Regions from separate parts of the Halobacillus sp. ABD4_316 genome, predicted to be linked through region 2. Evidence: riboswitches for the same ligand, from Rfam matches in the RefSeq annotation. Region 2 holds a riboswitch; the other holds the start of a gene.
The links. Region 2 has a riboswitch for S-adenosylmethionine ahead of ACXAJH_RS09020 (O-acetylhomoserine aminocarboxypropyltransferase/cysteine synthase family protein). Riboswitches for the same ligand answer to the same signal wherever they lie in the genome.

Region 1 (14,945 bases), 650 kb from region 2:
AACTGCGTGGAATTCACCGCCGTTGATTGTTAAGTTTACACCTTTAAGGATTTCCTGACCTTCAATCTCTACGTGAAGATCTTTAATTTCTAATGTTGATCCTGCCATAATGTATACCTCCAGTATCTATTATTATCGAATGTCCAGTCAGACTGAAAACAAACATTCATTCTCAATTTATTCTCATTATAATCTTAAATCATTTTTTATTTGTAATCAACTTTTTCCCACTGGTAAAAGGAGAGGGAAACCTGGACATTGATACATGTTCATTCTCACTTTCCTACATTAGTATAACATGAAAAAATCAGGTGACTAAAGCCACCTGATTGATTCGTTCCTAAACATTATCTATGCAATTGACGGTCCACCTGGGCATGCATTTTCTGAGTTTGTTCGAATTCACGCTGACGCTTTTGTTCTACTTCCAGCCGAGTGTCCAGTCTACGGCTGTACTCCGCATAACTCGTATTGTGAGACTGATGCATTGCCTTTTCCATTTCAGCGGTGAAATTCAACTGCAGATGGTCATTAATAACGAATCAACCCTTTCAGATTATTTACACAATTTAGGTTACCACAAACCTTTACCCTGTATAAAATCTTCTGAAACCGCATTTTCATTCATATGCGAACCCGCGGACCGATGTAAGCGTTTAATAATTGCATTTCCATTTAATACATTTGTTTTTCTTTAATTTTCTAATAATTCAATTAGTTAACGTTGTTCGTTAAATCACTGTAGGCGTCCTGGACAAGGGTAACAGCTTGACTGAGAGCTGCTCCGCCTCCAAAAGCTGCGGCGACTCCACAAGCTTCCATGATCTCTCTTTCCGAAGCTCCCTGATCGACACAGCCTTTGGTGTGGTAGATCATACAGTATTCATCCTGGGCCACGATACTGATTCCGAGAGCCATCAGCTGCTTATCTTTTTGTGAAAGCTCTCCGGCTTTAAAACATTCCTGGGAAAATTGACTGAACTGGTGGGCGACTTCAGGCATGTGTTCCGCAAAGACACCCATTCCTTCTTTATAATCATGTAAATATGTCTGCGTCCACGTCATATTCTGATCCTGCATGTTAAAACCTCCCATAAATAATAAGTGACTGCGGTTAGTATCAACCGCAGTCACTTATTTTATCCGTTATTCAGAATCGTCGGAAACAGGGATAACTGCTCCTTCGTATTCCTCTTCAATAAAGGTTTGAATGTCTTCAGAACGAAGGACTTCCACTAGCGTGTTCAGTGCCTCGTTGTCCTCGTCTTTGCTTTGAGCAGCGATGACGTTCACATAAGGGGAGTTTGTCCCTTCAAGGATGATCGCATCATCTTTTGGTACAAGGTCCGCTTCAATCGCGTAGTTCGTGTTAATCGCTACAAGGACTTCTTCCTCTTTGTTGTACACTTCAGGAAGGCCGGCTGCGTCCACGCCGGTATCAAACTGAAGGTTTTTAGGGTTCTCGACAATATCATTGACCGTGGCATCCACTTTTTCTACACTCTCATCCAGTTTGATCAACCCTTCTTTTTCAAGAAGTGTCAATACACGGCCGTGGGTGGATACAGAACGGCTCATGACGAACTCGGTACCTTCTTCTACGTCTTCAAGGTTGTCATACTTTTGGGAGTACACACCGATCGGCTCAATGTGAATCCCGCCGAGATTGGCAAAATCGTAATCATCATTATCCTGCTCTTGAAGTTCCATATAAGGAATCGTCTGGAAATAGTTTGCATCAATACGTCCTTCGGCCAAATCCTGGTTTGGAAGGATGTAATCCTGGTATTCCTCGATATTTAACGTGATCCCTTCTTCTTCAAGAAGCGGCTTTGCTTCTTCAAGAACTTCAGCGTGAGGAACACTTGTTGCTCCTACTGTAATTTCCGTATTTCCTTCACCGCTGGAGGAATCTTCCTCAGAAGAACCGCAGGCGGCAAGAACAAGAACGAATAACAGCGCAACCGCTGTTGTCCAGATTTTTTTCATGAATAATCTCTCCCTTTTGTTTTTTATCTTTTGTCCAATTTACGGGAAGCATAATCACCGATGAATTGGAAAATAAACACAATAATAATGATAAGCACCGTGCAAATGAAGACCACATCAAAATTACTACGCTGGAAACCGTAGAAATAAGCAAAGTCTCCAAGACCACCGGCACCAATCGCACCCGCCACGGCGGTATAACCAATCAGTGCAATGGCGGTCACCGTAATTCCTGAAATAAGGGCAGGCATGGATTCAGGCAGCAGGACTTTGAAGATGATCGTTGATGATTTAGCCCCCATCGCCTTCGCTGCCTCTACGACACCTTTTTCCACTTCCTTCAATGCAATCTCAACAAGTCTCGCGTAAAACGGAGCTCCTCCGATAATTAACGCCGGAAGGGCTGCGTTCGGACCGCGGATCGTTCCAATCAAGAAGTCTGTAAACGGGAACAGAAGCAGGATCAATATAATAAAAGGAATGGCACGGAAAATGTTTACGACAGAAGCTGTCACTGCATTGACCACTTTGTTCTGCCAGAGCCCTCCCGGACCAGATAAATAAAGCAGCAGGCCGAGCAGAATCCCGAGGATAAATGTGCCGGCTACGGAAATCAGAGTCATATACAACGTTTCATTTGTTGCTGTAATCATGTCTTCCATGCGTACGTTTGGCAGTAATCCATTAAGCATCCGGGTTCACCTCCACTTCCACAGAAGTCGAGCGTATATATTCGATTGCCCGGGCTGCTTCCTCATCGTCTCCTTCAAACTGAACAAACATCGTTCCGTAAGCTCCTTTTTGCGTCTGCGTGATCTTCCCGTGAAGAATATTCACATCCAGGACGAACTTCCTGGAGACCTCACTGATCAGCGCTTGGTTGGTACTCTCTCCTACAAAATGCAGCCGGACAATTTTTCCGGACTGGTACTTATCTTTGATCAATTTCAGAGAGTGCTCTTTTTCCTGATCACCCATCACCTGATCGACGAATTTCTTCGTCACTGGCTGATCTGGATGAAGAAATACGTCCAGAACATCTCCCTTTTCAACGATTTTCCCCTGCTCCATGACTGCCACCTGATGACAGATCTTACGAATGACATGCATTTCGTGAGTAATCAAAACTATGGTCAGTCCGAGTTTTTCATTGATGTCTACAAGAAGATCCAATATGGAGTCTGTCGTTTCCGGATCCAGAGCGGATGTCGCTTCATCACAAAGGAGGACTTTCGGGTTGTTGGCCAGCGCCCTGGCAATTCCTACACGCTGTTTCTGTCCACCACTCAACTGGGATGGGTAGGAGTTTCCTCTGCCGGATAAACCGACCAGATCGATCAGTTCGTTCACTCTTTTGCTCCGTTCTTCCTTTGGTACACCGGCAATTTCCAACGGAAAAGCGATGTTATCATAAACCGTTCTGGACCAAAGCAGGTTGAAGTGCTGAAAAATCATTCCGATATCCTGGCGGGCGATACGCAGTTTATTCTTACTGAGGCCCGTTAAATCCTGATCACCGACGTGGATGCTGCCCTCTGTTGGATCCTCCAGTCGGTTCAACAGCCGGATAAAAGTACTTTTACCCGCTCCACTATAACCAATGACACCGTAGATTTCCCCTTTATTTATTGTAAGGCTTAAGCCATCAACAGCTTTCACTTCCCGATCCTTCGTTTGAAAAACTTTAGAAAGATCCTTAATTGTAATCATGATGTGTTCCCTCCCATTCAAAAAACGCCATTCTGTTCGAGAACAGAATGGCGTTTCAATAACAATGTATCTTCTGTTCTCTCATCTGTCAGAGCTGTTATGCTCTGCAGGATTTGGCACCTTGACAGGTCGGTTACACCTGCTGGTTGCCGGGCATCGTAGGGCCAGTCCCTCCGCCACTCTGGATAAGAGATTTTAGCTTATTAAATTATTACTGCTTTAATTCATTTCATAACTACAAAGTGGATTTTAGCACTCTGCCACCAGCGTGTCAACATAAATGAGCCACTTTTCAGAAAAGAAGAACATCTGGATATGCAAAAAAGTCTCTCCTAAAATAGAAGAGACTTTAGTGGATCTCATCTATCAAAGCTTTACGCTCCGCAGGATTTAGCACCGTGCTTTTGCCGGTTGCCGGGTTTCAAAGGGCCAGTCCCTCCACCACTCTGGATAAGTTATGATGTCGCTGTGAAATTATATGTTATGTTAGCATGGAGTCTATACGGACGTCAAAGATAATAATCAGGTATATTTTTACAGTAAGGAGATGAAATCATGAAGGAACGTGCTCCTCAATTTGAGCTTTCTTATATAAATCAGCCCTCCACCTATCGTCTGAGCGACCATTTCGGAAAGGTGATCGTCCTGACTTTCTGGGCATCCTGGTGTCCTGACTGCGGGAGAGACTTACCTAAAAAAGAGCAGCTCTTTGAAACGATGGACAAAGAAAAAGTGGAGCTGGTTACGATTAACGTTCCCGGTCGTGAACGCAGCCCTGATGCCGGAAAGGAATATGCTGAAAAATTTCTTAACCAGCCTACCTTGATTGATGATGGGCGAAGCTTATACGATACGTTCGGCTGCAAGGGCGTCCCTTCCACTATTATCATAGATCAGGAAGGCAGGGTCCACGAATCGTTCGGTGATAAAGCTTCCTTTCTCGATATCGTCCAGTCCCTGGGGGAAATTGTTTAATCATCAAAACAGCGGAAGGCCTCCCACCCGCTTATCACTGGTCATACGGCCGATGAATAAAACCCGCCCTGTTTATGCAGGACGGGTTTTTTACCGTTTTTATCTTGTCATTTCCCGGGGAATAAAGGCGGGTTATAGATAGGGAATGATCTTTTCATACATGTGTGGGACGGATTGAAAAGCATAGACCTTTTCAAGAACTTCTCCTTTATGGGTAATCAAGAGGCATGGAACACTTTCCACTCGATATTGTTCCATCAATGCAGGATGCAGAGAGGCGTTCATTTCCGAGAATAGTGTTTTTTTATACATCTCTTCCAACGTTATCAGCATCTTGCGGGCAAGGTGGCACGTCCCGCAAAAAGGGCTGTGAATAAATGTCATCGTTTTTTCATCCGAGGACAGCACCCAGGCTGCCTCATTTTGTATTAAATTCTGCAAAGCTTCCTCCTAAATTAAATACATCGACTTCACGCTGAAATGACGGCTTAACAGGGCACGGGCGAGTTCCGGCTCGGGAGTAGCCGCCACTTCTCTAAAGGCTTTATCAATATAAATATGCTCTGCGTGCGGAAGTTCCTCTGTCAGCATCTTCCGTAGTTTAAAACCGGAATCATCTTCATCCACAAGGATATAGACCGATCGTTCATCCAGGTTATGTTCAAAGATCATTTCTTCCATTCGCTCAATACCGAGCGTCCCATGGGTACAGATGATTTCGATTTTCTCATCCAGTACTTTGTTCAATTTCTTCTTATCTGTAATCCCTTCAACAATCAAAATCCGTTCTCCATCCATCTTCATCACCTACTATATAGAAACAGACCATGCCATATGGCATGGTCTGAACATGATTAAGATCAAGCACGATCATGTCAGACAAGGAATCATCAGTCCTGCCTGTACAACGGGCTTACTTGTTTTGATTAATCTTCATCAATCATCGCTTCATATTCTTCAGAAGACATCAGCTGCTCAACTTCTGAAGAATCGCTTGGTTCAACAACAACCATCCAGGCTTTATCATAAGGAGACTCATTCACAAACTCAGGGCTGTCTTCCAAATCTTCATTCACTTCTACAACTTTACCGCTGATCGGTGCATATAATTCGGAAACGGTTTTTACAGATTCCACACTTCCGAAAGGCTCGTCTGTTTTTAGTTCTTCTCCCACTTCAGGAAGCTCAACAAAAACGATGTCGCCAAGTTCAGATTGAGCAAAATCCGTGATTCCGACTCTGACTTTTTCTCCTTCTTCTTTCACCCATTCGTGTTCCTGAGAATAACGTAGATCTTTTGGTAAGCTCATATTCGATTACCTCCACAGTTCTTGTTTTTGTTTAATGACAGTTATAAACATAAAAGCCTTCTGCTTTTATTTCCAATGTTCTGCTCATCGGCCCCAGACGTTTTCAAATTCATCGGCTTTGAAACCAACAGTGACATTTGTTCCATCAGTGACGATGGGCCGTTTGATGAGCATCCCGTCTGAAGCGAGCAGGCGCAGCATTTCTTCTTCATCTGCATCTTTCAGCTTTTCCTTCAGGTTTAACTCCCGATACTTCTTCCCACTGGTGTTGAAAAATTTCTTAACCGGTCGTTCACTCCTGGCCGTGAGGTCCTTCAACTCTTCCTGTGAAGGGGGATGTTCAACAATATGTACAGATTCGTAAGGAACCCCTTCATCATCCAGCCATTTTTTCGCTTTTTTACAAGTACCGCAGTTTGGGTACCAGTAGAAGGTAACAGGCATATGCTCCTCCTCCTTCCAACTTGTTACGTCTTATTTTATCACAATGGAGACAATCTTTTCATTGAAAATTACTTTTCCCTCCAATTCCTTTTTCATTCTTTTACATCCTTCCTTCTCTTTATTCAAATGCCTCCAAAAACACTTTTTCCCGGGAAAATTGAATGTCCCTGTGAGGAGAGGATCCCTTCCTCTCTACATGCCAAAAGCCCGCACTTTCAAGTGCGGGCTGGTCACTGATTTATACGTAATATCTTTCGGACTCAATTAATCCCTGGGCAATTTCCCGCTTCTTCGGAATGACGTTCGTCGGTGTATGACGTGTCAGTTTACGAAGAGCACCAAGCATCATACGCAGGGAGTCGCCGGTTTCAGACGCAATCAACGTTTCTTTCGCATGGGCCTCGATTCTGTTAAAGGCTTCCTGTACATACACCTGCGTGTAGAGGAGCTTCTGCTTATTCTTTTCTTCACCAGAACGATGGATGGCTTTCTCCGTACGAAGCAGGGCTGATTCCATGTTATAGATTTCACCGACCATATCAGCGATATTGACGAGCACTTCCTGTTCTTTATCGAGCTTTTCTCCGTACTTCTGAGCGGCAAGGCCGGCGGCAAGAAGTCCGATTTTCTTGGCATTTTTAACTAAATACTTCTCCTGCTCCAATGGCTCCAAACCAGGTTCTTCCGGCATCATCATCATGATTTCCTCCTGGAGTGTCTGAGCTTTTTGGAGGAGAGGAAGTTCCCCTTTCATCGCTTTCTTAAGCAGTGTACCCGGGACGATCATCCGGTTGATTTCATTCGTTCCTTCAAAAATACGGTTGATCCGGGAATCGCGGTACATCCTTTCAACTTCGTACTCCGCCATGAAACCATAACCCCCGTGGATTTGTACGGCTTCATCGGAAGCAAAGTCGAGCAGTTCGGTACCGAACACTTTATTCAAGGAGCATTCAATCGCATATTCAGCAATAACCTTCGCAACAGCTGCCCCGTCTTTCAGCTCTTCATCAGTAAGTTTGCCCATGCTCTGTTCAAACAGCCCGACGGTCCGGTAAACGGAACTTTCATTGGCATACGTGTTTGCGGCAACCGAACCAATTTTCTCCTGGATCAATGGGAACTGTGCAATCGGAGTTTTAAACTGTTTTCTTTCTTTGGCGTATTTCACAGACAGTTCAATCGCCCGTTTCGCTCCGCCAACACCACCGATGGCCAGCTTGTAGCGACCAACATTCAGTATGTTAAAGGCAATAACATGGCCTTTTCCGATGTCCCCAAGGACGTTTTCCACCGGAACTTCTGCATCTTCAAGAATCAATGTACGGGTGGAAGAACTCTTAATTCCCATTTTCTTCTCTTCCGGACCGGTAGATACACCTGGATACTCTCTCTCTACAATAAATGCTGTGAATTTGTCTCCATCAATCTTGGCATACACAACAAATACATCAGCAAAGGCGGAGTTGGTAATCCACTGTTTTTCCCCGTTCAAAATGTAGTGGGTGCCAGCTTCATTAAGCTTCGCTGTCGTTTTAGCTCCAAGTGCATCAGACCCTGATCCCGGCTCTGTCAGGGCATAAGCGGCAATCTTTTCACCTGTAGCGAGTACAGGGAGGTATTTATTTTTCTGATCATGATTCCCGAAGAACACAATAGGAAGAGACCCGATCCCCACGTGCGCACCATGAGTGACGGAAAACCCGCCGGCACGGGAGAACTTCTCCGTAATTAAGGATGAACTGATTTTATCCAGCTGGAGACCGCCATATTCTTCAGGTACATCGGCACCGAGCAGTCCAAGATCGCCCGCTTTCTTCAAAAGAGCGACAGAATGTTCAAACTCATGGTTTTCCAGATTCTCAATCTTTGGAACAACTTCACCAAGAACAAAGTCTTCAGCCGTCTTGGCAATCATCAAATGTTCATCTGTAAAGTCCTCCGGGGTAATGACCTGATCGGCCGTTACATCCTCGACAATAAATCCGCCACCTTTAATCATCTCTTTTAATTCACTCATTGGTTGAGCCTCCCCATTAGATTAATTCAAATACCCCGGCAGCACCCATACCGCCGCCGATACACATCGTTACGACACCAAATTGCTCGTTTCTTCTCTTCATTTCATGGATAAGACTCAGCGTCAATTTCGTCCCTGTACAGCCCAGCGGATGGCCAAGGGCAATCGCTCCTCCATTGACATTGACTTTCTCAGGATCAAGACCCAGCTCACGTATGACGCGCAGCGACTGAGAAGCAAACGCTTCATTCAGTTCAAATAGACCAATATCCTGAATGGACAACCCTGCCATTTTCAATGCTTTAGGCACCGCTTCAATGGGGCCGACCCCCATAATTTCTGGTTCTACACCTGCGACAGCAAAAGATCGGAATTTCACGAGTGGCTCGAGCCCCTCTGACTTCGCTTTCTCATGATCCATCACCAGAACGGATGCAGCGCCGTCGCTCATCTGTGAAGAGTTTCCTGCTGTCACGGAACCTCTGGTAGAAAATGCCGGCTTCAGCTTTGCGAGTATTTCCTGTCTTGTGCCGGGACGGACTCCTTCATCGACTGTAAACATCGTTTTCGTTTCCCTCACTTTGTGATCAGCACCAAGTTCTCGGTTTGTCACTTCCACCGGTACGATTTCGTCCTCGAATTTCCCTTCCTGAATCGCACGTGCCGCACGTTCATGACTCTGAACAGCAAAAGCATCCTGGTCTTCTCGCGAGATCCCGAAGCGCCCGGCAACCTCTTCAGCTGTATGACCCATGGACATGTAATACTCAGGGGCCTGCTCCACCAATTCAATATTCGGCTTGATCACGTGTCCACCCATAGGGATCAGGCTCATCGATTCGGCTCCTCCCGCAAGTGCGGTGTCACTGTGTCCAAGCATGATTTTTTCAGCGGCGTAGGCGATACTCTGAAGACCTGAAGAACAGTATCGGTTTATCGTAATCGCAGGAACTTTATGATGCAGCCCTGCCAGCCCGGAAATATTGCGGGCCATGTTCATTCCCTGCTCAGCTTCAGGCATGGCGCATCCGATAATGACATCATCAATATTCCCTTCATAACCTCCGGCTCTTTTTAAAGTTTCTTTTATCGTTAAAGCGGCCAGATCATCCGGTCTTGTATGAGCGAGTGCGCCTTTTTTAGCGCGTCCCACCGGTGTTCTTGCTCCCGCTACAATAACTGCTTCTTTCAATGTATGTCCCCTCCTCTATGTCCTCTCCTTTTAGTTACGGAGCGGCTTTCCTTTCATAAGCATGTGCTGCATACGAGCCTGCGATTTCGGCTCACCAATCAGGCTGAGGAATGCCTCTCTCTCCAAGTCCAGCAAATACTGCTCATCGACGAGTGTCCCTTGTTTCAGTCGTCCGCCAGCCAGTACAAAGGCCAGCTTTTCAGCAATTTTCATGTCATGCTCACTTGCGTATCCGCTTAAAACGAGAGACTTCGCTCCAAGAATCATTGTAGCCAGCCCTTGTTCTCCTGTGACGGGGACCTTCGTCCGCTTTGGTGCTTTGTATCCGGAACCGGCCAGACCAAGAACCTTCTGCTTGGCATCATGCAGCAGATGATCTCCGTTTGTACTTACTGCATCTCTTTGATCCAAAAATCCGTTTTCAAGAGCTTCTTCTCCAGAAGTAGATACTTTCGCCATCGCAATCTTTTCAAAGACACTGACGGCCGCCTTTTGAAGGTCAACCTCCACACCCTCAGGGATATTCCGCAGGTGTTTGATATACAGCTCCTTGTTTCCACCACCGCCGGGGATCAGCCCGACTCCTGTTTCGACAAGACCCATGTACGTCTCTGGAGAAGCTTGAATCGCAGCAGACGGAAGGCAGACCTCCGCTCCTCCGCCAAGCGTCATTCCGAATGGTGCTGCAACAACCGGCTTATCGGAATACTTCAATTTCATCATGCTGTCCTGGAAGTTCTTTACGACCATTTCAATTTCAAAGAAGTTGTAATCCTGAGCTTCCATCAGCATCATGCCGAGGTTGGCACCCACACAGAAGTTCTTGGCCTGATTGCCGACGACGAGACCGTGCCAGTCATTCTCATCTACATAATCCACAGCGAAGTTCATCATCTGTACAATATCCAGCCCTATCGCATTACTTCGGGAATGAAATTCGAGAGCAGCCACTCCATCACCTAAGTCAATGAGGCTCGCACCTGCATTTTTCTTAATCACATCTCTTTTCTCTTTCAGACGCTTCAGATTGATTTGTTTTTTATTAAAGACCTTCTCTTTGTACTCCCCATTGTGGTAGTAGTAAACGTTTCCATTTTCGTGTTTATAAAAGGATGGATTCTTATGATCGACCAGCTGCTCCACCCATGAAGGAACCGTTTCCCCTTCGGCCTTCATCCGTTCAACGGAAGATTCAACACCAACAGCGTCCCATATCTCGAATGGACCTGCTTCCCAGCCGAACCCCCACTTCATGGCATCGTCAATAGCAGAAATATCATCAGCGATTTCTCCTGCCAATTCTCCTGAATACAGCAGAACCGGTTTGATGATGGACCAGATCAAGTCACCGGCACGATCTCCTTCTGCCTGAACGAGGGTTTTGAGCTTGCGGTGCAGCCCTTTCTCTTGTTTGGCCGCCTCTGTTGCTTTTGTTTTTAATTTTCCACGCGGCTCATAATCAAGCGTTTCAGGATTCAACTGAAGAATCTCACTGCCTTCTGCTGTTTTATTTTTCAGGAAGAACCCTTGACCGCTTTTCGATCCGAGCCATCCTTTTTCAAGCATCGCCGTCATAAAACCTGGAACTTCAAAAGCTTTCTTCTCGTCTCCTTCCACCTGTTCATAGACATTGTTGGCGACATGGATAAAGGTATCCAGGCCTACAACATCAAGCGTACGGAAGGTTGCGCTTTTCGGACGGCCGATCAACGGGCCGGTTACAGAATCCACCTCACCGACGGAGTATCCTTTTTCAAGCATCTTCTGCACGGTGATGAGGAGGCCGTACGTACCGATACGGTTGGCAATAAAGTTCGGTGTATCCTTGGCTTCCACCACACCTTTACCAAGCACATCCTCTCCAAATGTTTTCATAAACGAGAGGACTTCCGGATCTGTCGCAGCCGTCGGAATCACTTCCAGAAGCTTCAAGTATCGCGGCGGGTTGAAGAAATGCGTTCCGAGAAAATGCTTCTTAAAATCATCGCTGCAGTCGGCGGACATGGCCTCAATGGAGATGCCGGATGTATTGGAGCTAACGATCGAACCGGGCTTACGGTATTGATCCACCTGGGCAAGTACTTTCTTTTTGATATCCAGGTTTTCGACGACGACTTCTATAATCCAGTCGACCTCGCCCAGACGGCTCATATCGTCGGTAAAGTTGCCCGTTTCAATCAAATCAAGATTTTTTTTACTTGTCAGTGGAGACGGCTTCTGCTTTAGGAGAGCTTTCTTATTCTCAACGGCTATACGATTCCGCACCGCTGGGTGTTCAACCGTCAACCCTTTACTCTTTTCCTGCTCGGATAATTCCCGGGGTGCAATGTCCATCATCAGCACAGGGATTCCTGTGTTGGCCAGGTGGGCAGCAATGCCGGCCCCCATCACCCCTGAGCCTAAAACTGCAGCCCGTTTAATTTTTTGTTTCATCATTTCTCCCCCTATCTCTTTGAATGAATACTCATTCATTTTACGGTCAAAAAAATATAGTGCTAAACCGGTATCTACGTCTAATATAAAATATATTCAGACATTTCGCAATCCTTTTCTCCATAAATCTTAAAAATTCTTCCAAGTCCATTTCGTTATGTTAGTGTATGAGCGTCCGGCCGGTTTTGATTAAAAAAAGGAAAGACCATGCGGGACAGCCCTTCCTCATCTTCCAAATACTCCTTTTAGCACGAAAGCGACGTTTGCCGGCCGTTCTGCGAGACGACGCATAAAGTATCCATACCAATCATTCCCATAAGGTACGTACACACGCATTTTATACCCTTCCTCCACCAATTCTTTCTGACGTTCCACTCGAATCCCGTACAGCATTTGAAATTCAAACTGATCTTTTGATAGGCCTTCACTCTCCACCAATTTCTTTGTATACTCGATCATTTCATCATCATGTGTAGCTACTGCTGTATAATGGCCGTTCATCAAGTGGATCCGGATAATTTTCTTTAAGTTGTCATCCACGTCTTTCTTATCCGGGAAGGCCACTTTGGCAGATTCCTTATAGGCTCCTTTCACAAGTCTCAGGTTCGGGGAATACTCATCGAGCGATTCTATATCTTCAACCGTCCGGTATAAATACGACTGGAGGACGGTTCCGATATGATCATATTCCTCCCTCAACTGCTTGAAAATCTCCAGGGTTCTGCCGCAGCGTTCGTAATCTTCCATATCAATGGTCACAAACACATCATTTTTTTCTGCCGCATCAAGGATCTTCCTCATGTTCTCCATCACAAGCGATTCGGAAATATCCAGCCCCATGGACGTCAGTTTAAGGGAAAGTTGTGAATCGAGATGATGTTCTGCTATGGCTTCAATCGCGGCGATACATCCTTCCGCTGCTTCTCTGGCTTCTACCTCACTGTCAATGAACTCGCCAAGGTGGTCAATCGTGACTGCCATACCCTGGTCATTCAAAAGCCGGATGGTTCTCACAGCATCAGGTACAGAAACACCAGCGACAAACTTACCGGCACCAAAACGGAGTCCATATTTTTTCGCAAGCTTTGTAAAGAAACGGTTTTTCGATAAAAAAAGAAAGAAATTGCGCATCACCTTTTCCATCATGAAGCCCCCTGACTGGTGGTGGGTGTGTTTTTTATAATTTTCAGAAATGTAAACGTTTGTGATTCTATCTTATCATTTTTCTTAATAAAGGGTGAATATTTTCATCTGATATTCGACAAATAAAACCCATCTTTCATTTATACTTCATCCTTAAACAGCCATACTAACAGGGAAAACATAAAGGAGGGAGTTCCATGCAGCAGAACCCGGCAACTGGGTCCATGCAGGGCGCACAGCCGATGGCTCAGGCCCCTGATGTTGTGACCATAAAAGATCAACTATACCTTGCGGACATGCTTTCCTGGAATTTAAACGCTTGTAAAAAAGCTCATTTTTTCGCTCAAAATTGTCAAACCCCTGAAATCCAGGCGGCGTTGGACGAAGCCGGCCAAATGCACCAGCGTCACTACAATAGAATACTGGAGCACCTGAATACACAGGCCAGTAAACCGAATTGAGGAGGGCCGTTATGAATCCGAACCAACCACAAAAAATTCAAAATCCTGAAACGACTGTACCACAGACACCGCAGATGAATGAGCGGGATTTCGTCAACGATCTACTGGCTACGGAGAAGTACATGACATCGTCGTACAGTACAGCATTGAATGAGGCGAGTAACCAAGCGATTTATCAGGATCTGGCAACCATCTTCAAGGAAACACAAGACTGTCAGAGAAACCTGTATAACCTCATGTTCAAACACGGATGGTATGCTCTGGAGCAGGAAGAGAACCAAAAGCTTGACCAGGCCTATCAGAAATTTTCCGGTTATCAATCACAGCTTCCTTATACAGTGCAGTAAAAAAAGCCCGGGGCCCCGGGCTTTTCTTATTGTTAAGTATGTGATTAAGGTGGCTTGCGTCCATCATCCCGGTTCCCTATCCTGCTCTGCATCCCATTAAAAAAGCTGTCGGGATCCTTCCCGACAGCCTGAACAGGCCTGGAAAGCCAGGCCCTTTATCCTTATCCAACGACCTCATACCCTTGGGCATGGATGGATTCTTTAATTAGATTTTTACCGACATAGGCTTCGTCGTACACCACATTGACCTTACCACTGTCGAGATGAACCTCTGCTCCGTGCACACCTTCAAGTTTTTCTACTGTATCTTTAACCGTTTTCTGGCAGTGCTCACATGTCATACCGTTCACTTCAAGCGTCATTTCCATTACAAAACACCCTTTCTATTTTCTCGTTTACTTTACCTATTCCACATTGGAAGAGGGGAATAAACCGAAAATCAGCAGAAAGCAGCGCTTTACTGCACACAGTATTTGTAAATGGCTTGCTGAAGAGAATGAAGATAAGAAACTTCAATAGGAAAACGGATATGCTGGAGTTTTGGAACCTGTTCAGGCCGTACTCCTGTAATGACCACAGCGGCTCCCATATAAAATAAAGAAGCGGTCAGACTTTTCAAAGCCTGAGCCCCATCTTTCGGAATATCTCCAACGGCAGTGAAATCCAGCAGCACCCGTTCAATACCACCTTGATTGACACGTTGGAGCAGCGGTTCTTCGACGACATCAATTTTATCCAGGGATAAATCACCAAACAAAGGGATCAACGCCGTTTCCTCTGTAAGAGTAATAAAAGGAGCCGAAAGACGGTTGTTCAACTCCAACGCTTCCTCCAGTTTTTCTTTTTCCTCAAGAAGTTGAAAATTCGTATCATTCAAGCGGGCGCGCAGTTGATTCATCATCGTGGTGACACGCTCCATCT
Region 2 (14,945 bases):
GGCATAGGCGACCGGGTTATCGATTTAAGTGAGACCGTTCTTCCTTCGAACGAATCCGTTATTTCCATCCGTCATTTTATAGGCAATGTCACGATTTATGTTCCGTATGAGGTGGAAGTGACGATCCTTCACAGCGCCATCATTGGAAGAAGCTCGATTTTTCAGTTTAAAAAGTCCAGAATGCTCAATCAGATGACGTATTACCAAACACCGGATTATCAGGAAAATAAGCCCCGGGTGAAGGTGATTACGTCGATATTTTCCGGTGATCTCGAGGTGAAGCGGATATGAACCTTTGGCAGAGGCAGATTGGGTCGGGACTTTTCACGTTCTTTCTATTTGCTGTTCTCCTGACCGCTGTAACATTCGCCGCTTTTCCGGTAGAGCGGTGGTCAGTGCTCTGGACAAGAGAGGTGCTCGATCTTCCGTATGGATTTTTGATTCTGCTGTTATCCCTGTTTATGGGACTTGTAACCGGTACGGCCCAGGGGTGGTACTGGCGTCGTCAGCTTACCCATATCGAACAGCAGCTTGGAGAAGTCGTGAAAGGCAGTCCTCTGGAGACGGACACGGCGGATCTGGCAGAAGTGAAAAGAATTGAAGATCGAATGAAACAGCTGGAAGAGAAAATTGTGAAACAAGCCGAGCTTTCTCAACGTATGGTTACAGAAAGAGCGGAAGAACGGGAAAAAAGCCTTCAGGAAGTAGTCATACAAGAAAGGAATCGTCTGGCCAGGGAACTTCACGATTCTGTCAGTCAGCAGTTGTTTGCCGCTTCCATGATGATGTCAGCCATTAATGAGACAAAAGACCATGAGCGGGAAGGCGTGGATCGGCAGCTGAAGATGGTAGAGAGGATGATTCATCAATCCCAGCTCGAAATGAGGGCACTGCTCCTCCATCTTCGGCCGGTTCCCTTGAAAGATAAAACGCTGGCGGAAGGAATGACAGAGCTTCTTCAGGAGCTGATCCAAAAGGTGCCGCTTCAGATTGACTGGACGATTGAAACATTTCCATTAGAAAAAGGTGTGGAGGACCAGCTCTTCCGGATTCTGCAGGAATCGGTATCCAACACACTGAGGCACGCCAAGGCATCGACCCTTTCGGTTATGCTTCTGGAGCGTGATCAAACCGTTATTTTGAAAGTGATCGACGACGGTATGGGGTTTCATGTGGAAGAGAAAAAAACGAGTTCCTACGGTCTCCAAAATATGGAGGAGCGTGCCTTTGAAGTGGGCGGCGTGCTAAAGGTTGTCAGTGTGAAAGGACAGGGGACCCGGTTGGAAGTAAAAGTGCCCCACCGACTTAAAGGAGGTCAATCCTGATGATTCGAGTATTATTTGCAGATGATCATGAGATGGTCCGTATTGGTGTATCCGCCTATTTGTCCTCGCAGCCGGATATTGAGGTGATCGCTGAAGCAGGGGACGGCGAAGATGCTGTAGCGCTTGCCTTTCAACACCGGCCGGACATTATTTTGATGGACCTCGTGATGGAACATATGGATGGGATTGAAGCGACAAAGCGGATTACAGCCGAGTGGCCGGAGGCGAAGATTATCATCGTCACAAGTTTTCTTGATGATGAGAAGGTGTATCCCGCTTTAGAGGCGGGAGCGGTCAGTTATATGCTGAAAACGTCAAAAGCAGAGGAAATTGCCCAGGCGATCCGTGCCACTTTTGAAGGACGGTCCATTCTGGAACCGGAAGTCACCGGGAAAATCATGACAAAGATGCGTCACCCCGACCAACGGGCGCTCCATGAAGATTTGACGAACAGAGAAAAGGAAATTCTGCTTCTGATGGCAGATGGCAGGACGAACCAGGAGATTGCAGAAGAGTTGTTCATAGCCTTAAAAACGGTAAAGGTTCACGTAAGCAGTATTCTTGGGAAATTACAAGTATCAGACAGGACGCAGGCCGTCATTTACGCATTCAAACATGATCTTGTCCATTAAATACATGAAAGAGTATACGAACACCCCGGCCATGCAGGCCGGGGTGTTTTCAGTGGAGGTAGGTGACGTAGACAAAGGCGGTAATCAGAATGAGATAGAAGATGACCAGTTTCCAATAGAGTCTTCTCATGCTTTTCCCCCTTTACTTCGGCCCGTCGTATTCCATTAAGTTTATGTGAAGGAGGCGTAAAGAATGACAAAGTTTACCCCGTCGCTGTATCTGTGGGGAACCTGTTTGATACACTTTTCCTAACACCTGTGCTTGTTTCATGAGACTTTCGGGAATACAAAGAGAGAGGTGATTTGTATGAATTGGAACAATCAGCTGGCCGGGAAACCGGTATGGGCTGGCGGAATATCCAATCGGGAAGCCAAAGAACGGACCGCCGCCAGAGTGAGCGGATATGTTGAAGATCAGCAGGTGATTGGCGTCGGTTCCGGGTCGACGGCTTTCATTGCTCTGGAAAAGATCGCTGAACGGGTAAAGAACGAGGGGCTGGACGTTTATGCCGTACCGACATCGAAAGAAGCGGAGATGAACTGTGCCTTGTTCGGCTTAAAGACGACAACATTGACAGCTGCAAAGCCCGACTGGGGTTTTGACGGAGCGGATGAGGTAGACAATGCCGGCCGGTTGATCAAAGGAAGGGGCGGAGCGTTATTCGCTGAAAAACTCGTGATGGCAAGCTCCCCTAAAACGTATATTTTAGTGGATGAAAGTAAATATGTTCAGAAACTCGGTGAAAAGTATGCTGTTCCTGTTGAAGTGGATCCGAGGGCTGTGCATCTTGTAGAAACAAAGCTTCAGGAATTCCCTTGTGTGGACATTCAGCTGCGGATGGCGGCGGCGAAAGACGGCCCCGTGCTCACGGAAGCAGGAAATCTCCTGCTGGAAGTGCGGTTCCAACACATTCATGATGAGTTGGAAAAAGAGCTCAGTGCCATCCCTGGAGTTATAGAAACAGGACTGTTCATTGGGTATCCCGTGGAAATTTTAACGGTTTGACGCCCATTTTACTTATATTTGTTGGTAACTCGTAATACTTTTTCTATAATAGTAGTAAATCCTTATTCAAAGGGGAATTCATTATGGGACTGCCAAATAGGATTGCTTACCAGGATCATCGCTACCCTCATGTTGTACTTGCGCCGATTGGGAAAAAGAACAAACATATTCGTTCCATCGGACATAAATTTGAACGGGGGTTATTATCCAGGCTTAACGATGCAATTGTGGATCATATCGGCAGGAAGTCTCTGGACACAACGTCCATCCAGAATTATCTCGGACTAACCGGAGATGCAGTTCTGCCTGTAGCTTTTCAAAAGGAAGAGAGGATCCATCCACATTTGCTGCGCCCAGAATTATTTTTATGGAAGTCCCTGCCTGAAGAACATGGACTACCTTTAAAAGATCAATATTTATATAACACAGATTTCACTCAGCTGTCCGCAGACCAGTTGTATGACCATGTCGGGGAAGTGCTGGATGATTATCTGTTTCTTTCTCACATCAGCACGGAAAGTCGTGAAGACTGGCTTGATAAAATAGCAGATGCGTTTCACCGGCATCCGATGGTCCAGCTTTTTCATCAAAAGCGCGACGTCATCGATGCGGTCGAAACAATGAATCAATCCTCACTCATTTCTGTGCTGAACTATCCTGAGGACATCGCATATTGGAGGCACCGTGTCGAAATCGTCATGCGCCCGTTCCGAGCTCTTCCACAGGCGTGGGTCGAGCAGGAACAAGGCAGCTGCCCCCATTCAAAATGTTTACAGTTCGATGCCGGGGAGAAAACGATCTGCTGCTACTGTGAAACGTGTGATTTCTGTCTTTATTATGACACGGTGGAAGATATGGTCCGTTTTCCTGAAGAGTTTGATGTGGAACGGGCAGCCAAGCGCACATCGACGATTGAGCAGCAGTTCAATGACATAGCGATACAGAACAGCAGGCTTCTCGAGCAGCTTGGCCAATTGAGAGCTTTGAAAAAACAGCTCAACACCGCAAGGAAATCCCTTGATGAAAGCCTGGCTGTCGTCAGCCGTATCGAAAAGTATCAGCGCAGAAAAGACGACCTGTCCGCCTATCCTTTACTGGACATGTATGACAAATTAAGCCGGGTTCATATTCCGGAGAAGCGGACCGATTCAGAGCTGCTGTGGCTGGCAGGTGTCCAGCTTCATGATGTCCGTATTCTTAAGGAGTTGAACCGCTGGCAGAAGGTCGTGCCGGAGCATGTCTACCCGAATACCCGGCATGTCCTTGAGGAACTGAAGGCGCGTCTCGAAGAAGTCCGCTACAATGATGAGGATATCATTCTGACCATCAAAGGAAGGTCCATCACTTATGCGGATACTCAGCAGATTCTTGACCTCATCTATTATTATGGCAGTGAATATCCGGTGCACACCCTGGTCCAGATGCTCGCGGGCAAGCCGACGAACAAATTAAGAAGTCTCTATCTTCATGAAACACGCTGGTTTGGTCTGTTATCGAGCTGGCCGGAAAAGCATATTCAGCGGTTGTTCACCCAGCTGGAAAAGCAGGGCTGGCTGATGAAGCAGCAGAAGGGTTATGCAATCAGTGATTATGCAGAGGAAGTTATGTAGAACAACGTTTTTTCATAAGAAAGACCTGCTTGTAAGGGCAGGTCTTTCTTTTCTGCATGCAGCTGAATCGTAAGCGTTTACTTGTGCTATAATTCATGTACAGCCAAGGTTCCGTCTTCCCTAGTGTATTCATCACGAGGCACGGGGAGAACAGGAAAACGGATAGTTTAAAGGAGGCCGCATACAAATGAAATCCATCTACCACAAAGCACTCGGGGAGCAGTTCCATAACCTTCATCCTGAGCTGCAGAAAAAATACGGATTAACGAGTAAGCAGAATCTTATGGTCCTTGGACAGGGCAGAATGACGGAAATCCGAGGAACTCCGGCGTTCGTTAGGCCGCTGATGAGTGCGGGGGTTAAGGATCACCTTCTCTTCAGAGAGCGTGGAAAAGATGTGCCGTTTACCCTCGAAAATTACGTCTATGAAGATGAAGAGGGCAGAGAAACGATCAGTTGGATCCGCCGCTTCTTTTTCCCATATGCCATCCGCGGTTTTGATTCTGCTGCGAGGTATGATGAAGAAAAACAGTGTCTTGTCGATCATCTTGGCCGTTCGGGCCTGGTAGAGGCAGAATTTGATCTTCACGTTACTTCAGAAGGCGGATTGTATATGGAGTCAAGAACGAATCATGTGGGAGGAGTGCTGGGCATGACCGGGCCTGTGACGTCCGTATATGAACATTATGAAGAAAAAGAAGGGGCGACACGGGTGCACGTCCATACAGAAGACCCTGTCCTCGGAACGCTCTTAATGTATGAAGGGCTTGTTCACACAGAATTCCTCCCGATGACGTTCCGCAATATCCCACAGCGTGGAGTACTTGACTAAAGGAGGTCCCACTCATGACCCAGCAACCGCCGAAAGGCAGTGAAGGCGTGCATACGGATTTTTCCGATCGGATGACTTATGGAGAATATTTACGTTTAGACCAGCTGCTTGATGCGCAGAAGCCGCTTTCTTCCCATCATGATGAAATGCTCTTTATTATGATCCATCAGGTGAGTGAAATATGGATGAAGCTGATGCTTCACGAACTCCAGGCAGCCATCCGGTCGATTCAACATGACGACATGCAGCCGGCTTTTAAAATGCTTGCCAGAGTCTCCAGTATTCAGAAGCAGATCATCCAAGCATGGGACGTACTGGCGACGATGACCCCGTCAGAATACATGGAATTCCGGGATCACCTCGGCCAGGCTTCGGGGTTTCAATCCTACCAGTACCGGATGATTGAGTTTGCTCTTGGGTATAAAACGAATGCTGTATTGAAGATTTACCGGAAAGATAAAGATCTTCACAATCGACTGGAAAAGGCCTATAAAAATCCCAGCTTGTATGATGTGACACTTGAGCAGCTGTCCAAAGCAGGTTTTGATCTCGATCCACAGGTGCTGAACAGGAATTATAAAGATGTGTATGAGCAGAACCCTTCGGTTGAAGCCGCCTGGGCAATGGTCTACAAAGATGTAGATCAGTATTGGCATCTGTATCAGCTGGCTGAGAAGCTTGTCGACTTGGAGGACAGCCTCCAGCAGTGGCGTTTTCGTCATATGAAGACAGTGGAACGGATCATCGGCCATAAAAAAGGGACAGGAGGATCCTCGGGGGTCGGCTACTTGAAGAAAGTTCTGGATCACCGCTTTTTCCCTGAGCTCTGGGACGTCCGCACCCACTTTTAATGTCAGAATAGGCTGAATATATCTGATTAATTAAATGATTGTTACATTTGTGTTACAATAGGTTGTGTGACTAATAGATAAAGAGGGAAGAATTATGAGACAACCTATTTTATATATATCACTGCTGGTCGTTTTAGTTGTATCAGGATGCTCATTTATCGCAAAAGCTAATGAAAATGATTCTAAACCATCTGATGAAACAGAACCAATGTACGATATCGATATGAAGACGGAACTCGTGGAGCATAATGAATACCACATAACCATCCACTATCCGCAGACAACCAACCATCAATTGAATCAGACGATTGTTGATTACGTCAATCAACAGAAGGCCGACTTTAAACAGGCCAGCTATCAGAATAAACAATCCGTGGAGGCTTCTGAATCCCATGAGCTTCACGTGGACTTTGAGATGCTCTATCAGGATCACCGTTTCTTCGTAGTCCGCTTCATAGAAACGATGGATGTAGGCGGAAACGAGGTTATCCAAAACCAGACCGTCATGAATTTTGATAAGAAGGACGGACGCAGGCTTGAGCTGGACGAGCTGCTCAAGAATGATCCGGAAGTGCTTGATGAACTGGCTGCATTGACAGAAGAAGCAATGAAGGAAGAGGAAGTCGCCACCCATTACCATCTACCTCTTCACGTGAATAAGGGAACATTTGAAGATGTGGCCCTTACCAAAGAAGGGGTGAGGGTCTATCTTCAGGCGGAGGACGGCACATTGGGATATGTACTGGTCGAACTTGAAGAAGGGCAGGATCTCATTCGGAAAGAATTTGTAGAAGCTTTGGAATCCGCTTCCGACGCATCGGAAACATCTTCTTCAGAGCAGGAGCAAAGCCCCGTGGAGGCTGTTTCAACGGATGACCTTGGGGTGGAAACCGGAGAAAAGAGAGCTGCTCTCACTTTTGATGACGGTCCTCATCCAACATGGACAGTGGATATTCTCAACCTTCTGGAGAAGTATGACGCCAAAGGCTCGTTTTTCATGATCGGAAAACGGGTGTCCTATTACCCGGAAACGGCCCGGATGGTGGCTGAGCAGGGTCATGAAATCGGAAATCATACGTGGGATCATCCCCGCCTCGCCCGGTTAAATCCGGAAGAGGTGGATGAGCAGATCCTCGCTGCCCAGGACGTGATCAAGCAGGCCGCGGGAGTAGAAACGGCTGGATTGAGACTGCCGTTTGGCGAGAATCCTCCAAAGGCTTATAAAGGCGATTGGAATACGGTTCCATGGACGCTCTATTCCGAAGAGTGGAGCGAACAGGAGCCGGAGGAAATAGCGGAAGAGATTATTTCACAGGCAGAGGATGGTTCAGTGATTCTTCTCCATGAATTAGAGAGCCGGACCCCTGAAGTCGTAGAGCTTGTGCTGGAACAGTTAACTTCCCAAGGGTTTCAATTTGTGAAAGTCAGTGATCTTCCATCATAAAAAAGACGGGTAGATGAACATCGTGTTCGTCTACCCGTCTTTTTTATGTTTTCTAGTCCTCATTCAGCTCATCTTTGATGAAACGGCCCCATTGTTCGAATTCAACGAGAAAGCCGTCGTGACCATAATCCGTAGGGATATGCCTGTGGACGGCCTTCGGTGCCGCCGATGAAAAAGCGGAAATCAGCTCTTCTGGATACAGCAGGTCGTGTTCAAAACTGAACGTGATCAAGTCTGCTTTATACTGAGCGGCGGCCGCTTTCCATCCTCCCCGGTTTCTCCCGATGTCATGGTTATTCATTGCATCAAGCAGGTACAAGTAGCTGTTCGCGTCAAACCGTTCTTTGATTTTATCTCCCTGATAATCCAGGTAGGACTGAATTTCATAAGTGTCTCCTCCATTGGACCGGTCAAACCTTTTTTCAAAAAGAGCAGGGCTTCTGTAAGTCACCATGCCGGTCATCCGCGCAATTTCAAACCCCTGCAGGGACTCATTCGTCGTGTAGTTCCCGTCTTGGAAAAAAGGATCGTTTTTAATGGCTTTCGCCCCGATATGATTGAAGGCGATGCCGTAATCACTTAAGTAGGGGGTGGCAGCCATAATCAGCAGCTTCTCCATAAAGTCAGGGTAGAGGAGCCCCCACTCATACGCCTGCATACCTCCAAGCGATCCTCCCGCAACAGCTTTGACCTGATGAATGCCCATCTTTTTTAAAGCCTCATACTGGGCACGGACCATATCCCGGATGGTCACTTTAGGGAAATGCTGACGGAATGGTCTGCCTGTATCCGGATTCATACTGGCGGGACCTGTAGACCCGTGACAACCTCCCAGAACATTGAAAGTAATCACTTGGAACAGGGAGGTGTCGATTGGCTCCCCCTCCCCGATTAATCCTGCCCACCAGCCGGGCTGCTCTTCCGTACCCACAGCTGCCTGGTTCCCGGTTAAAGCGTGGCAGACGACAATGACGGGAGCATGAGACGGGCCGGTGCGTTCGTAAGCCAGTTCGACAGATTCCAGCCGTCCGCCGGATTCGAAATGGAAGGGTCCCAGTTCAATCGTTTCCAAAGCTGCTGTCTGGCTGGCGGGGTTTTTTAAAGACATGCTTTCATTCTCCTTTCTGGCCATTATACAGTGACGAGTGTTTGAGATAAGTGGTGTCCTGAGCGGATCGAAACGATCGTCTCGTAAAGGCTCGCACCGGATAGGATTTGTTCATTTTTCAGGGAAGAAGCAGTTTTGGACCAGATGACCGATGGATTCGCCGACTGGGCCAGATCCGTTTGGTTTTCTCCAAGGGTTTCAAAGTAAAGAATATCGAAAGCTGGATCGTTCTGTTCCAGAATGTCTTCCACCTTTGAAAAAGTAGTCACATCAAAACCGAACCGCTCCAACTTGGAGGCTTCCTCCTGCAGGCCTCCCGGCTGATCAGGAATGACGCCGATCGTTTTCCGGCGGATGTTCCCATTGGACCGGTCGAGAGAGGAACGGAGAACGGTCTCCGCTGGATGAGGCTGTTCCTTATAAGGGCGGCTGTATCCATTGGCCTTTTCTATGGCTTGATCCAAGTCCTGTATAAGATCAGTCACAGATTCCAGACCAACCGACAAGCGGACAAGTTCTTCGGAAACACCGGACTTTTTCAAGTTCTCCTCATTCAACTGCTGATGGGTGGTGGATGCCGGATGGATGATCAATGATTTCGCATCACCCACATTAGCTACGTGGGACCAGAGTGTGGAGTGATCGATCAATTTACGACCGGCTTCGCGTCCCCCTTTGATTCCGAAGACAACCATGGATCCGGCTCCGCCTTTCAAATACTTTCGGGCAAGGTCATGAGTAGGGTGATCCGGCAGTCCAGGGTAATTCACCCAATCCACCCCTTCATGATTCTCAAGGTATGCAGCAATCTCATAGGCCTGTTCTGCATGCTTTTCGATTCTCAGGTGAAGCGTTTCAAGTCCCTGCAGGAGCAGGAAGGCGTTCTGGGGGCTCAGGCAGGCGCCGATATCTCTCAAAATCTGAACACGGAGCTTAACCGCATAGCCGGCAGGTCCAGCATCAATACCGAAGCGGATGCCGTTGTAGCTTTCATCAGGCTCAGTAAAACCCGGGAATTTTTCGTGATTCCAGTCAAAACGCCCGCTGTCTACGACAATACCGCCGATAGCTGTACCATGGCCCCCGATCCACTTCGTTGCGGAGTGGACAACGATATCGGCTCCCCAGGCGATCGGTTTGCATACATAAGGGGTGGCGAAGGTGTTGTCGACAATCAAGGGAATGTGATGGGCGTGGGCAATATCCGCTACCGCTTCAAAGTCCAGCACATTCAGGCTTGGGTTCCCGATGGTTTCAGCAAAAATCGCTTTCGTTTCAGGTGTAACAGCTTCCTCAAAGGCATTAGGATCGTTCCCATCTACGAAAACAACGTTCACACCATAGCGGGGAAGGGTGTGGACGAATAAGTTATACGTACCTCCGTACAAGTTGGAGGAAGTGAGGATGGTATCTCCGGCTCCGGCAACGTTCAGGACGGCCATCGTGATTGCCGCCATCCCGGAAGCTGTAGCGACAGCAGCGGCACCGTCTTCCAGAAGGGCAACACGCTGCTCAAATACATCGACCGTCGGGTTTGTGATTCTGGAATAGATGTTCCCTGGTTCGGCCAGGGCGAATAGGTTCTGGGCATGATCGGTATCATTAAATACATATGACGTTGTCTGATAGATGGGAACAGCACGCGATCCTGTTGCTGGATCAGCTTCCTGTCCACCGTGAAGCAGCTGTGTTTCATCACCGTATACATGATTTGAATTGGTCATTGTTTCATTCCTCCTTATGATTTCCAGGACATCCTGATCCTCGGTGTAGAGGGAAAAAGAAAAACCCTCTTCTGTAAGTAAGAAGAGGGCTTTTATGTATGCTTACCTCCCCTTATCTTTCAGATCATCTGATCTGTAGGATGTAGCACCTTTTCAAGTTTTCCTTGAAGGTTGCCGGGCGTCTCAGGGCCTAGTCCCTCTGCCGCTCACGATAAGAGTTTTCAATATTTAATTTATCTGACTTGTTTGAAATTATAAAGGGGTCCAGCTCTCTTGTCAATTCCCAGCTTGAAACAAGGGTGTTTAAATCTATAATAGGGCGGGAATGGATAATTAAGTCTATGTTGAAGGAGATGTTTTCATGAAGGAATATAGTGTAGTACCAAATAAAGATGTAACCGGATGGTTCGTAAAAATTGAGGACGTAGCTCCGACAGATTTATTTGATGAGCGTGATACAGCTGTAGAAAAAGCGGAAGAAATCGCGAAAAAGAACAAACCGAGCCGCTTGTACATCCTTGACCAGAATCACGAAGTTGAAGAAGAGCGTACCTTTTAAAAAATCCCCGTCCAGGGGATTTTTTTATGGCTTCCTATGCTTGTTTTCCTGTGGCTGTAGTTTTTTTGCGTGAAACCGATTATGATGGGACACAGGTTGAGAAAGAAAGGAAGGACCGGAATGAATCATACATATGACGTGATCATTACAGGAGCCCGGGCAGCTGGGGCAAGTCTGGCTGTCCTGCTCGGGAAAATGGGGAAGCGTGTCCTGTTGATCGATAAAGCCGCGTTTCCGAGTGACACACTGTCTACTCACTTTATGTCCCATACCCGCTTCCTTGAGGAACTGGGCATCCTTCATAAACTGGAGAAGACCGGTTTGAGAAAAGTGAGCCGGATGCGGACGTATATCGGCCAAAGTTTTATAGAAGGACCGAGAGCGGATTATACGATTATACCTAAACGAGATGTCCTGGACCCTCTTCTGATCGAGCAGGCCGAGGCGTTGAGTTCCGTCACTTTTATGCCGCGTACGTCAGCAAGAGGTTTGATCAGAGAGGACGGGCGCGTTGCCGGGCTTCACCTTGAAACAGAAGGGGAAGCGTGGGAGGCCTGTGCAGCGTGGGTGGCCGGAGCGGATGGAAAGAACTCGAACATCGCTGCCTGGACGGAAGCAGAGAAGTATCGGGAAACGAAGCCTCTTCGTCCGGTCTTATACGGTTATTACACAGGCGTGGAGCCGTTAAGCGAACCTGTAACGGAGATTTTCCTGCATGAAGGACGAATCGGCTTTGTATTTCCAATGGAGGAAAACCGGGATTGTCTCGGTATTGAAATCCACCCTGGGGAATTTACGGACATGATGAAAGCGCCGCAGGATACATTTGAACAAACGTTTAATCAATTTTACGGAATGAAGAAAAGGATGGAAGGGGCAGTTCTGCAGGGAAAGATTATCGGAACCCCCGGAATGCCGAACTTTTTCAGGAATGCTTATGGAGAGGGCTGGGTCCTCCTTGGAGATGCTGGTCACAGTAAAGATCCAAGTACGGGGCTTGGAATCAATGATGCGTTTCTACAGTCCTTTCTGCTGGCCGATGCTTTTCAGCAGATGGATGAAGGGGTGGATTGGAAAACAGCCCTGGATCGTTTTCAGAGTCGAAGGGATGAACAGCTGCTGCCGGGATTTCAGCTGACATTGGATTATATTCAATCGCTCCGGAAGTGGACAGACAACGAAATGGCATTGTTTCAAACCATCGCCGCCAACCCTATGGCGTGGAATAAGCTGATGCCTCATATGGGACGGCATTTGAAAGAAGACACCAAGGATTTCCCTCTTTTTTATCAATCGGTGGAAGGGGAAGCTTCCTCCTTCGGTTTCAGGAAGGATTAACTTCCTTTGAAGGCGAAATGGTTAAGAGAGGTGATGAGAAGATGGAATGGTCGAAAACATCAGCTTTCGAAAAGCTGCAGGAAATTTATACAGATAAAGTGATGCAGGACGAAAAAAGAAGAATCTTCCAAATGGTGTACCGCCATCTGCATGGCCATCTTGACGATCTTGCTGTGGAAACAGGTCTGACAGAAAAAGCTGAAAAACAATTGAAGTTTTTTAAAGAATACACGTTTATGCCGGGCGATAATCTTTTTCAGTCGATGCGCTGGGTCTTTTTGGTCGCCCGTGGAGAAAAACCGAGGGAAGCAGAAGAAACGAGGGATCACTTGAACCGGATTTACCGTTCGTTGTATCAGCCGGCCGGCTTGAAGAATCCGGCCATTCCTGAGACTTTCTGGGAAACGCCTCTCGGTGTCGCCTGTTTGGTGGCAGAAGAAGGAGTCGAGGCGGTTTATCCGATTCTTGATGAAGTTCTTGAAGTCGAAAAAATATAGGATGAATGGGGTTTTCTGCAAAGGAAGCCCAAGAGAAGGGGAGGGTCAAGGATGGAACATTATGAAGTGACGATTATCGGTGCAGGCCTTGCAGGAATAACAGCCGCGCGCCGTTTGATGAAGCAGGGACGTACAAATATCATGCTTGTCGATAAAGGGAAAAGTGTCGGGGGACGCCTCGCCACCCGCCGGATTGCGGGCGGCAGAGCGGACCACGGGGCCCAGTTTTTCACGGTCCGTACAGAAGAACTTGAAGAAGAAGTCCAGCACTGGGTGGAGGCCGGATGGGTAAAGGAATGGTTCGGTGACGACCACCCGCGGTACACGGCTGTAGACGGAATGAATGCTTTTGCCAAGCAGCTTGCTGAGGGTATCCCCACTTTATTGGAAACAAAGATCGAGAAATTATTAGAAAATGACGGGGGATACAGGGTCTACAGTGCAGACGGTTCTGAATGGCAGACGGACAGTCTGTATTTGACGATGCCTGTGCCCCAGGTTCTGGAGCTCTTCAGAAACAGTACCATGAGCATGCCTGAACCTGTGAGAAAACAATTGAAAGGGATCCTGTTTGAGCCAACGTATGTGGGATTGTTTGAATTCAACAAGCCTACAGAACTTCCTGAGCACGGCCATTTGGATCAAGACCTTCCTGAAGGTGTGGAACGGATTGTAGATCATAGTAAAAAAGGAATTTCCGAAGATGTGATCGTCAGTGTCTACATGACAGCAGACTGGTCCAGAAAATACTACGGTGAAGATTATGTCATGTCTCTGGTGAAAGAAAAGGCGGAGAACTATCTTCCATGGGACGACCTGGAGTCGGAGCAGTTGAAGCGGTGGAGGTATGCCCAGGCGAAGAAAGTTGTGAAGGAGTCCTGTCTTGATGTGAATGGAGACGGCAGACTCATCCTCGGTGGAGACGCGTTCCTCCGCCCGAATGATACAGCCGGCCGGACCCGTTTTGAAAGTGCCTATTTGTCAGGGAAAGATGCTGCTGCCCATCTGCGCTGGTAGAAAAAGTTCGTCCTATCCAGTTAGAGTTGTCCGCATGTCATGTTGAGGGGGGCACGTTCCGCTTATCGGTGGATGCCTGCCGCGGGCACGGCCTCCGCTGACTTGGTCAAGAAAACCATTGGACCAAGTGGGTCTTCGGCTCGCGGGCTCGTCCGCGGAAAGGGAAGGGGCTTCCGCTCCGGGCGGCAGGAAAGAAAAAAGCTTGTAAAGAAACAGAAGCTCCTCTACAAGGTGAAAGGTGTTCTCTCTAAGAGAACACCTTTTTATGTGACTTTCGGTTCGTATTTCTTCATGCGCTTCATGCGGGCCATCGTATAGACGGCAAGTCCTGCCCAGATGAATGTAAAGGCGACGCCATGCACCGATGTGAATGGTTCGTCGTAGAGGAATACACCGATGAACAGCATAATCGTTGGCGCGAAATACTGTAAAAAACCCACCATGGAAAGCGGAATCCGTTTGGCCCCCGCTGAGAATAAAAGTAACGGTACAGCGGTCACGACTCCGGCGCCGAAGACAAGGAGTGCTGTGAGCAATCCCCATTCTACGGATGCCCCCTGCCCGCTTAGCTGCTGGAGCAGGAAGAAAAGCGCAGCTGGTGTAACGATGAACGTTTCAATGGTCAACCCAAACATGGCGTTCAACGGCACCAGTTTTTTAAGCAGGCCGTATGTTCCGAAGCTGAAGGCCAAGAGCAGGGCAAGCCAGGGGACGGAGCCGAACTTTAGTGTCATATAAAGGACGCCTGTTCCAGCGAGAGCGAAAGCGAGCCACTGGGCTTTCGAGAAGCGTTCCTGAAGGAAAATCATGCCGAGCAGAATGCTGACCAGCGGATTAATGTAATAGCCGAGGCTGGCTTCAACCACGTGGTTGGTATTGACAGCAAGTATGTAGGTCACCCAGTTGATACTGATGGTCACAGATGCCAGTGTCATTCCGATCATCTGCCGCTTATTCTTTAAAATCCGTCGGCATTCTTTGAAAAACGCCTGCTGTTTTTGA

Region 1: linked by a shared signal. The riboswitch ahead of ACXAJH_RS12090 (methionine ABC transporter ATP-binding protein) and the one ahead of ACXAJH_RS09020 (O-acetylhomoserine aminocarboxypropyltransferase/cysteine synthase family protein) in region 2 are both predicted to bind S-adenosylmethionine.

Annotation. Positions count from the first base shown of each region.
Region 1 is NZ_JBSWZA010000002.1:1,032,946-1,047,890, reverse strand. Features, by position in the region: gene sufC (Fe-S cluster assembly ATPase SufC) at 1-108, opposite strand, end outside; gene ACXAJH_RS12110 (YuzK family famiily protein) at 348-488, opposite strand; gene ACXAJH_RS12105 (carboxymuconolactone decarboxylase family protein) at 715-1,080, opposite strand; gene ACXAJH_RS12100 (MetQ/NlpA family ABC transporter substrate-binding protein) at 1,147-1,989, opposite strand; gene ACXAJH_RS12095 (methionine ABC transporter permease) at 2,013-2,681, opposite strand; gene ACXAJH_RS12090 (methionine ABC transporter ATP-binding protein) at 2,674-3,699, opposite strand; SAM riboswitch class I at 3,778-3,891, opposite strand; SAM riboswitch class I at 4,056-4,156, opposite strand; gene ACXAJH_RS12085 (TlpA family protein disulfide reductase) at 4,255-4,674, shown strand; gene ACXAJH_RS12080 (thioredoxin family protein) at 4,807-5,115, opposite strand; gene ACXAJH_RS12075 (toprim domain-containing protein) at 5,125-5,472, opposite strand; gene gcvH (glycine cleavage system protein GcvH) at 5,601-5,984, opposite strand; gene ACXAJH_RS12065 (arsenate reductase family protein) at 6,069-6,428, opposite strand; gene ACXAJH_RS12060 (acyl-CoA dehydrogenase family protein) at 6,667-8,448, opposite strand; gene ACXAJH_RS12055 (acetyl-CoA C-acetyltransferase) at 8,465-9,640, opposite strand; gene ACXAJH_RS12050 (3-hydroxyacyl-CoA dehydrogenase/enoyl-CoA hydratase family protein) at 9,671-12,073, opposite strand; gene ACXAJH_RS12045 (proline dehydrogenase family protein) at 12,299-13,216, opposite strand; gene ACXAJH_RS12040 (hypothetical protein) at 13,414-13,677, shown strand; gene ACXAJH_RS12035 (spore coat protein) at 13,689-14,024, shown strand; gene ACXAJH_RS12030 (copper ion binding protein) at 14,186-14,392, opposite strand; gene ACXAJH_RS12025 (STAS domain-containing protein) at 14,482-14,945, opposite strand, start outside.
Region 2 is NZ_JBSWZA010000002.1:380,710-395,654, forward strand. Features, by position in the region: gene liaF (cell wall-active antibiotics response protein LiaF) at 1-291, shown strand, start outside; gene ACXAJH_RS08980 (sensor histidine kinase) at 288-1,325, shown strand; gene ACXAJH_RS08985 (response regulator) at 1,325-1,957, shown strand; gene rpiA (ribose 5-phosphate isomerase A) at 2,265-2,963, shown strand; gene ACXAJH_RS08995 (RQC-minor-2 family DNA-binding protein) at 3,047-4,573, shown strand; gene ACXAJH_RS09000 (DUF4166 domain-containing protein) at 4,761-5,405, shown strand; gene kynA (tryptophan 2,3-dioxygenase) at 5,420-6,256, shown strand; gene ACXAJH_RS09010 (polysaccharide deacetylase family protein) at 6,351-7,700, shown strand; gene metX (homoserine O-acetyltransferase MetX) at 7,753-8,808, opposite strand; gene ACXAJH_RS09020 (O-acetylhomoserine aminocarboxypropyltransferase/cysteine synthase family protein) at 8,832-10,532, opposite strand; SAM riboswitch class I at 10,642-10,750, opposite strand; gene ACXAJH_RS09025 (DUF2188 domain-containing protein) at 10,894-11,091, shown strand; gene ACXAJH_RS09030 (FAD-dependent monooxygenase) at 11,212-12,429, shown strand; gene ACXAJH_RS09035 (hypothetical protein) at 12,471-12,926, shown strand; gene ACXAJH_RS09040 (NAD(P)/FAD-dependent oxidoreductase) at 12,978-13,943, shown strand; gene rarD (EamA family transporter RarD) at 14,207-14,945, opposite strand, start outside.